Regions from separate parts of the Variovorax sp. GW822-FHT04E09 genome, predicted to be linked through region 1. Evidence: riboswitches for the same ligand, from Rfam matches in the RefSeq annotation. Region 1 holds a riboswitch; the other holds the start of a gene.

Evidence for each region. A riboswitch is a leader RNA that binds a small molecule or an ion and turns the genes downstream of it on or off. The one in region 1 is predicted to bind glycine.
Region 2: another riboswitch for glycine. It lies ahead of gcvT (glycine cleavage system aminomethyltransferase GcvT); the one in region 1 lies ahead of AC1RL8_RS20280 (D-amino acid dehydrogenase).

The regions. Positions count from the first base shown of each region.
Region 1 covers NZ_JBXAMR010000005.1:29,206-33,613, reverse strand. Annotated here, with positions in the region: gene rfbD (dTDP-4-dehydrorhamnose reductase) at 1-505, opposite strand, end outside; gene rfbB (dTDP-glucose 4,6-dehydratase) at 502-1,581, opposite strand; glycine riboswitch at 1,699-1,789, shown strand; glycine riboswitch at 1,834-1,940, shown strand; gene AC1RL8_RS20280 (D-amino acid dehydrogenase) at 2,032-3,339, shown strand; gene AC1RL8_RS20275 (RtcB family protein) at 3,359-4,408, opposite strand, start outside.
Region 2 covers NZ_JBXAMR010000002.1:811,417-815,824, reverse strand. Annotated here, with positions in the region: gene AC1RL8_RS11210 (AraC family transcriptional regulator) at 1-22, opposite strand, end outside; gene AC1RL8_RS11205 (MFS transporter) at 132-1,322, shown strand; gene AC1RL8_RS11200 (L,D-transpeptidase Cds6 family protein) at 1,566-2,048, shown strand; gene AC1RL8_RS11195 (hypothetical protein) at 2,145-2,681, shown strand; glycine riboswitch at 2,713-2,803, shown strand; glycine riboswitch at 2,816-2,920, shown strand; gene gcvT (glycine cleavage system aminomethyltransferase GcvT) at 2,968-4,140, shown strand; gene gcvH (glycine cleavage system protein GcvH) at 4,212-4,408, shown strand, end outside.

The sequences.
Region 1 (4,408 bases):
AGCGCAGCATGGTCTTGGCGAAGTTGCCGCCGCGTGCGGCGTACACCCAGCTGGTGCGAAAGATCAGGTGCTTCGCGCAATGCTGCGCCACCAACTGCTCGCCTTCGAGCTTGGTCTGGCCGTACACGCTGAGCGGACCGGTCGCGTCGTCTTCTTTCCAGGGTCGGGTGCCGCTGCCGTCGAAGACATAGTCGGTGGAGTAATGCACCATCAGCGCGCCGATCTGCTGCGCGGCCTCGGCCACCACGCCGGGCGAGGTGGCGTTGAGCTTGCGCGCGAAGTCGGGCTCGCTCTCGGCCTTGTCGACGGCGGTGTGCGCGGCGGCATTGACGATGACGTCGGGGCGCACCGCCAGCACCGTGGCGGCCAGCTGCTCGGGGCGGCTGAAGTCGGCGTGGAAGTCGGTGCTGTCGAAGTCCAGCGCGACCACTTCGCCGAGCGGCGCGAGGCTGCGCTGCAGCTCCCAGCCGACCTGTCCACCCTTGCCGAGCAGCAGCAACTTCATGCGGAAGCCTTTGCAGGTGCGGCGTCGTACTGCTTCTCGACCCACTCGCGGTACGCACCGCTTTGCACGTTGCGCACCCACTCGCCGTTGGCGAGGTACCACTGGACGGTCTTGCGGATGCCGGTGTCGAAGGTCTCGGCGGGCTTCCAGCCGAGTTCGCGCTCGAGCTTGCGTGCATCGATGGCGTAGCGACGGTCGTGGCCCGGGCGGTCCGTGACGTAAGTGATCTGTTCCTTGTACGGCTTGCCGTCGGCGCGGGGGCTCAGTTCGTCGAGCAGCGCACACACGGTGTTGACGATCTCGATGTTGGGCTTCTCGTTCCAGCCGCCGACGTTGTAGGTTTCGCCGAGCTTGCCGGCTTCGAGCACGCGGCGGATGGCGCTGCAGTGGTCCTTCACGTAGAGCCAGTCGCGCACCTGCATGCCGTCGCCGTACACGGGCAGGTTCTTGCCGGCCAGTGCGTTGACGATCATCAGCGGGATCAGCTTCTCAGGGAAGTGGAACGGGCCGTAGTTGTTCGAGCAGTTGGTGGTGACCACCGGCAGGCCGTAGGTGTGGTGCCAGGCGCGCACGAGGTGGTCGCTGGCGGCCTTGCTGGCCGAGTACGGGCTGTTGGGCTCGTACTTGTTCTCTTCGGTGAAGGCCGGGTCGGTCTTGGAGAGCGAGCCGTAGACCTCGTCGGTCGACACATGCAGGAAGCGGAAGGCGGCCTTCTGGTCGGCCGGCAGGGCGTTCCAGTAGCCGCGCACCGATTCGAGCAGGCGGAAGGTGCCGAGCACGTTGGTCTGCACGAAGTCTTCCGGGCCGTGGATCGAGCGATCCACATGCGATTCCGCGGCAAAGTTCACAACGGCACGGGGTTTGTGCTCGGCCAGCAGGCGATCAAGCAGCGCGCTGTCGCCGATGTCGCCCTGCACGAAGACGTGGTTCGCGTTGCCCTTGAGCGACGCCAGGGTCTCGAGGTTGCCCGCGTAGGTCAGCTTGTCGAGGTTCACGACGGGCTCGTTGCCCTGTGCGATCCAATCGAGTACGAAATTGGCGCCAATGAAGCCTGCGCCGCCGGTAACCAGGATCATGAGGTCCCCACCTGTAGAAAAAAGTTTGCTTTACCAAAAATCAACATTCAATTATCCCATCGGTGTGAAGTGCCGATGTACAGGGCTTGGCCGGCTTGCGGGGCCCGCCTACAATCGCCAACAATTGCAGGAGAGCGGGCCTCCACGGAGGCCCTACCGAAGGCGCAAACTCCCATAAACGCTCAGGTCGGCCCGACGAAATTCCAGGCAACGCCCAGGAACTTCGGCAAGGGGTCAGTACTGCACTCATCGATACAGCCGTCTGGAGAGCCGCCACGCCATGTGGCGCACCGAAGGAGCAAACCCGCTGCGGGTGCAGCAGGGTGAATCTCTCAGGTACCGAGGACAGGGGGAGCGGCAACTTGGACATCGGTCGTCCGGTTGCTTGCTATTGGTTCAATAGCACTCCACGCCCGCCGTTCAAGCGCTGCAAACTCAAAGGTACTTGCAATGCGTGTGATCGTTCTTGGCGCCGGCCTGCTCGGCGTGACTTCGGCCTACTACCTCCAGCAACTCGGCCACGAGGTGACCGTGATCGACCGGCAGGCCACCCCGGCCGCCGAAACCAGCTTCGCCAACGGCGGCCAGATCTCGGTCAGCCATGCCGAACCCTGGGCCAATCCGAGCGCACCGCTGAAGGTGCTGCAATGGCTCGGCAAGGAAGATGCGCCGCTGCTCTTTCGCATCCGCGCCGACATGCGCCAGTGGCTCTGGGGCCTGCAGTTTTTGCGCGAATGCACCCCCGCGCGCACCCGCCACAACATCGAACAGATCGTTCGTCTCGGTACATACAGCCGGGAAATGTTGCAGCAATTGCGTCGAGACACCGGCCTGAGCTATGACCAGCGCACGCAAGGCATCCTGCACTTCTATACGACGCAAAAAGAATTCGACGGCGCCCTCAAGCCCGCCGAGCAGATGCGTGCCCTGGGCTGCGAGCGGCTGGTCATCTCGGCCGACGAAGCCATCAAGATCGAACCCGCCCTTGCCCACATCCGCTCCCAACTCGCCGGCGCCACCTACACCGCCGAAGACGAGTCGGGCGACGCCAACCGTTTCGCGCGCGAGCTCGTGAAGCTGGCCGAGGCGGCCGGCGTGAAGTTCCTCATGAGCCACACGGTGACCGCGCTGCGCGAAGCCGGCGGCAGCATCGACCACGTCGAGGCGACGGACAACGAAGGCCGCTTCCAGCGCATCCGCGGCGACGCCTTCGTGCTCGCGATGGGTTCGCTGAGCCCGCTGTACGCCGCGCCGCTGGGCATCCGCCTGCCGATCTACCCGGCCAAGGGCTACTCGGTGACGCTGCCCGTGAAGGACGCGTCGAAGGCGCACCAGGTCTCGCTGACCGACGACGAATACAAGCTGGTGTTCTCGCGCTACACCTCCGAGTCGGGCGACCGCCTGCGCATCGCCGGCACGGCCGAGCTCAACGGCTACGACCGCGACCTGAACCGCGTGCGCTGCGAAGCCATCGTGCGGCGCGTCGAAGAGCTCTTCCCCGGCGCCGGCGACACCGAACGCGCGCAGTTCTGGACCGGCCTGCGCCCGGCCACGCCGAGCAACGTGCCGCTGATCGGCAAGACCAAGCTGCCGAACCTGTTCCTCAACACCGGCCACGGCACGCTCGGCTGGACGCACGCCTGCGGCTCGGGCAAGTCGATCGCGCGCATCGTGAGCGGGCTGGCGCCCGAGGTCGATTTCGCGTTCGCCGGCATGCCGGCGCCCGCGCCGCGCGCCGTGCAACCCGCACTGGGCTGACACGACACGCGCCCTCGGGTCATGCCTTGAACGTGACCCAGGGCTTGAGCCGCACGGCGCAGCGGACGAGCCCCGCGCTTTCCTGCGCCTCGATCACCGCACCGATCGGCTTGTAGGCCTGCGGCGCCTCCTCGATGCGGCGCTCCTCGCGCAAGGTCACGCACTGCCAGCTGGCATCGGCGTCGCCGGGTGCGGGCCGCATCGCGCGCACTTCCTGCCGACGCATGCGCCGGCCGGCCCCATGGCTGCACGACCACAGCCAGTCTTCATGCCCCAGCCCGGTCGCGAGGTACGAGTGATCGCCCATCGACCCGGGAATCAGCGCCAGGTCGCCCGCATGCGCCGGCGTCGCGCCCTTGCGATGGATGTTCATGCCGTGCTCGCGCAGCACGACGTTGTGCGGCACGTCGACCACCAGCGTCGACGCCGTGGCGCCCAGCAGCTCGGCGAAGTCCTTGCGCACCAGCTCGGCCAGCACGACGCGGTTGGCCCACGCATAGCGCGCGGCCACACCCATGGCTTCGAGGTACTCCTGCGCCAGCGGCCCGGCCAGGCCGTACAGCCCGCTCTTCGGATGGCGCAGGCCCTGCGGCCACTCGGCCCGCGCGCGGTCCATCCAGCGGCCGCCGACGTGGAACCCGATGTCGCGCGAGCCGCTGTGGATCATCACGACGACCTCGCCCGCCTTGAGGCCCGCGCGGTAGGCCGCGTGCCGGTCCATCACCTGGTCGACGACCTGCAACTCGACGAAGTGGTTGCCGCTGCCCGGCGTGCCCAGGCACGGGTCGCGAAACACCTCGTGGCGCACGCCGGTGTAGGCCGGCGGTGCGTGCCGCGACTGCCCGCCGAAGCTCGCCAGGCCGATGCACGCGCCGATCTCGGCCTGCAGCCGGTCGCGGTCGCACGCGGCCCAGAGCCCGTCGCCACGCACGGCGTCCAAAAATGCGGCCGGCCCTTCGTCGAACAGCGCACGAAACGCCGCCGTGTGCACCGGCACGTCGCGCCCGTTGTCGAGCAGGCTGCGCGTGAGCCGCGCGAGCAGCTGCGTCTTGTGCGGCGCCACCTGGTC
Region 2 (4,408 bases), on a different contig from region 1:
GGCGCAGATTCAGTTTGTCCATTTCACGACGATGTTTGCACATTCGTAGCGAGAACATCTTCCCCTGGCTTCCTACGATGGCTTTTCTCCCTCTTTTTCTCCAACCGGACATCCAGGAAAGAAGCCATCGCATGAACACGCGCCGACTCGGGCTGCTCACCGGCACCCATGCCGTCAACGACCTCTACCAGGGCCTCGTGCCCGCGCTGCTGCCCTTCATGGTGCTGGAGCGCGGCTACAGCTACACGGCCGTGAGCGGCCTGATGCTGGCGGCCACCGGGCTGTCGAGCGTGGTGCAGCCGCTGTTCGGCCTGTACGCCGACCGCCACCCGCGCGCCTGGCTGGTGCCCGTGGGTTTCCTGGTGGCGGCACTGGGCGTGGTGCTGGCGGGCCTGAGCCAGAGCTACCTGCTGACCTGGATCGCGGTCGCGCTGTGCGGGCTGGGCATCGCGGCCTACCACCCGCCCGCCACCGTGGCCGCGCGCGCGGCCGGCGGCGCCTCGCAGAAGGCGATGAGCGTGTTCTCGGTGGGCGGCACCATCGGCGCCTCGTTCGCGCCGGTGCTGGCGGCCACGGTCGTCGGCGGCGGCAGCCTGTCGCGCAGCTACCTGCTGGGCATTCCCGCGCTGGCGATGGGCGTGGTGTGGGTCGCGGCCAACGCGCGACGCAGCGCGGCCGCCCAGCGCGCGGCCACGGCGGCGCGCGCCGCGCAGGCCCGCGCCCAGGTGCTGAAACCGCACAACGACTGGCGCGCCTTCAGCCTGCTGGTGGCGACCATCGTGGGCTGGTCGATCCCGTACGTCACGGTGCTGTCGATGCTCTCGCTGCGCATCACGCGCGACCTGCACGGCAGCACCTTCCAGGGCGCCGCGGCGCTCACCGCCTTCACCGCCGCAGGGGCCGTGGGCACGCTGGCCGGCGGCTGGCTCGGCGACCGCATCGGGCGCATGGGCACGATCCGCTGCGGCTACCTGCTTGCGCTGCCGGCCATGGCGGGCCTCGTGCTCTCCTCCACGCCCGGCGCGGCGCTGGCCTGCACCGCGTGGCTCGGCATGAGCATGTTCCTGCCCTTCGCCGCGCAGGTGACGCTCGCGCAGGACTACCTGCCGCGCAACCCGGCCACCGCCAGCGGCATCACGCTCGGTCTCGCACTCTCGGTCGGCGGGCTGGTGTCGCCGCTGTTCGGCCTGCTGTCGGATGCGCGCGGGCTCGGCGTGACGCTCACGGTGGTGTTGTGCGTGCTGTGCGTCGCGACCGTGCTGGCCTTGCGGCTGCGCAATCGGACGGTGCAGGTGATGGCGGGCGAGGCTGCGGCGGCCTGAGCTCTGCCCCGCGCACCCGGTGCACAGGGCACTGGGTGCTTCCCGCAGCGAAATCAAGGAGGAGCCGAAGGCGGGGGACATTCGCGGAGGGAAGCACCCGGTGTCCTGTGCACACGCCCTGATCCACGAACCACCGAAATCCGTGGGCGATTCAACGCCGCACGCCTGCTCTTTCACTGCCAGAATCGACGCAAGCTTCGACGTCGAGCCTGACAGACAAGAAGAAGGAAAGAGAAGGACGCCATGCACCGAATCGTCGCCCAGGGCAGCAGCCTTGTCGCTGCCGGCTTGCTGGCCACCGCCGGTATCGCGGCCACGCCGGCCGCCGCGCCCGTTGCAGCCGTTGCACCAGCAGCCGCCCCCGCCAATCCCACCAATCCCGTCACCCACCTCGCCGAAGTGGAAAGCGCCGTGCGCGCCTGGGCCGCCGCCTGGTCCGCGCGCGACGTGGAGCGCTACCTCGCGGCCTACGCGAGCGACTTCACCCCCGCGCGCGGCCAGACCCGCGAGCGCTGGGAGGCCGACCGGCGCGCCCGCATCACGGGCAAGTCGCGCATCAGCGTGGGCATCGAGGGGCTGGTGATCAGCGTTCAGGGCACCTCGGCCAGCGCGCAGTTCCGGCAGGTCTACAGCGCCGACGCGCTCACCGAGACCGACCGCAAGACCCTCGAGCTGCAGCGCGTGGGCCCGCGCTGGCTGATCCGCAAGGAGAGCGCGGGCAACTGACGCGCGCCGCCTTGTCCCTGTAAGGCAAATGGTTCACGAAGATGTCACCACTTGCAACGATGCTGCAGCCTTCGACCTCCGAAAGCTGTGGCCGCCATGTTCCCCACCAAGACCGAGAAGGCACGCGACGAACTCCAGGCCGGGCAGCGCACGCTCAGCCAGCGTGAGCGCGCCCTGCTGCTCATGGCCGACGGCCGGCGCTCGCTGACCGACTTCAGCCCGCTGTTCCCCAGCCGCGTCGAGGCCGAGCAGGCGATCCAGGGACTGATGCAGCGCGGCTACCTGCAGGTCGCGCGCCCGGTCGCGCCGCCTCCCGCACCGGCCCCCACGCCCGTCCCCGCCGCCGAGCCGATCCAGGTCGCCACCTCGGCCGACAGCTTCGACGGCAAGCGCTCGCTGGCCACCACGCGCATGTTCCTGTTCGACATCTGCGAGCGCATGTTCGTGCGCCGCGACCCGCGCTTCGCCAACCAGATGCGCGACGCCCTGCGCGAGGCCCGCGACCGCGAGGCCATGCTGACCATCGCCGCGCTGATGCTCTCCGAGATCGAGAAGGCCGCCGGCCCCGAGCGCGCCGACTCGCTGCGCGAGCGCATCGACAAGCTGCTGCCGCCGGCCGAAACCGTGCACTGAGCCGCCAGCCCCGGCCCCGCGATCCACTACACTCGCCGGGTCAGGAGAGAGCCCCGCGCGACGGGGCCGCCGAAGGCGCAGGGGTTCCCCGAACGCTCAGGCAAAAGGACTGACAAGACGCCGGCAACCACCGGCGTTTCCTTGCTGGAGAGAGGCCGTGGCATTGCATGCGGCCCACCGAAGGAGCAAACCCCGATCGTGGGGCGAATCTCTCAGGTAAAGCGGACAGCAGGGGTGGCCCGTGGCGTTGCAGCCATGGATTTCGACTGCCCCTTTGGAGTGCCCCGTGGCTGCTTCTTCCGCTTCTGACGCCCAACTTCTCAAGACCCCGCTGTACGACCTGCACGTGGAGCTCGGCGCCCGCATGGTGCCCTTCGCCGGCTATTCCATGCCCGTGCAGTACCCCGCCGGCCTCATGGCCGAGCACAAGCACACGCGCGACGCGGCCGGCCTGTTCGACATCTCGCACATGGGCCAGTTGCGCCTGGTCGGCCCCGACGCCGCCGCCGCGTTCGAAACCCTGATGCCCGTCGACGTGATCGACCTGCCCGCCGGCAAGCAGCGCTACGGCCTGCTGCTGAACGACGAGGGCGGCATCCTCGACGACCTGATGTTCTTCAACGAAGGCAATGGCTCGCTCTTCGTGATCGTGAACGGCGCCTGCAAGGTGGCCGACATCGCCCACATCCAGGCCAGGATCGGCGCGCGCTGCCAGGTGCAGCCCCTGCCCGACCACGCGCTGCTGGCGCTGCAAGGCCCTCAGGCCGCCGCCACGCTGGCGCGCCTGTCGCCCGGCATCGAGCGCTTCGTGTTCATGACCGGCGGCGCGGTGCAGATCGGCGGCATCGCGGCCTTCGTCACCCGCAGCGGCTACACCGGCGAAGACGGCTTCGAGATCTCGGTGGCCGCAAAAGACGCCGACGCCCTCGCCCGCCTGCTGCTGGCGCAGCCCGAAGTGAAGCCCGTCGGCCTGGGCGCGCGCAACTCGCTGCGGCTCGAAGCCGGCCTGTGCCTGTACGGCAACGACATCGACACCACCACCACCCCGGTCGAAGCCTCGCTCAACTGGGCGATCCAGAAGGTGCGTCGCGCGGGCGGTGCGCGCGAAGGCGGCTTTCCGGGCGCGGCCAAGGTGCTGGCCCAGCTCGCCGCCGTCGCCTCGGGCGCGGCCGGCCACACCGACCACAAGACGCTCACGCGCAAGCGCGTCGGCCTCGTGGCACTCGAACGCATTCCGGTGCGCGACGGCACGCTGCTGCAGTCGCTCGAAGGGCACGACATCGGCGCCGTCACCAGCGGCCTGCTCGGCCCCACGGCCGACCGCTGCGTGGCCATGGGCTACGTGGCCGCCGCCTTCGCCGAGCCCGGCACGCGCGTGCAGGCCATCGTGCGCGGCAAGCCGGTGCCGATGGAGGTGTCAACGATGCCTTTCGTGCCGACCCGCTACTACCGCGGCTGACCGACACTGAACACCGCAGACCCGGCTAGGCTCTGCACCCCGATTCCATTTTTTCCACGAGGAGTTTTTTCATGAGCATCAAATACACCAAGGACCACGAATGGGTGGCGGCCGAAGGCGGCGCCGCCACCGTCGGCATCACCGTGCATGCGCAGGACGCGCTGGGCGACGTGGTGTTCGTCGACCTGCCCGAAGTGGGCAAGACCTTCGCGCAGGGCGAAGTCGCCGGTGTGGTCGAGTCGGTGAAGGCCGCCGCCGATGTGTTCAT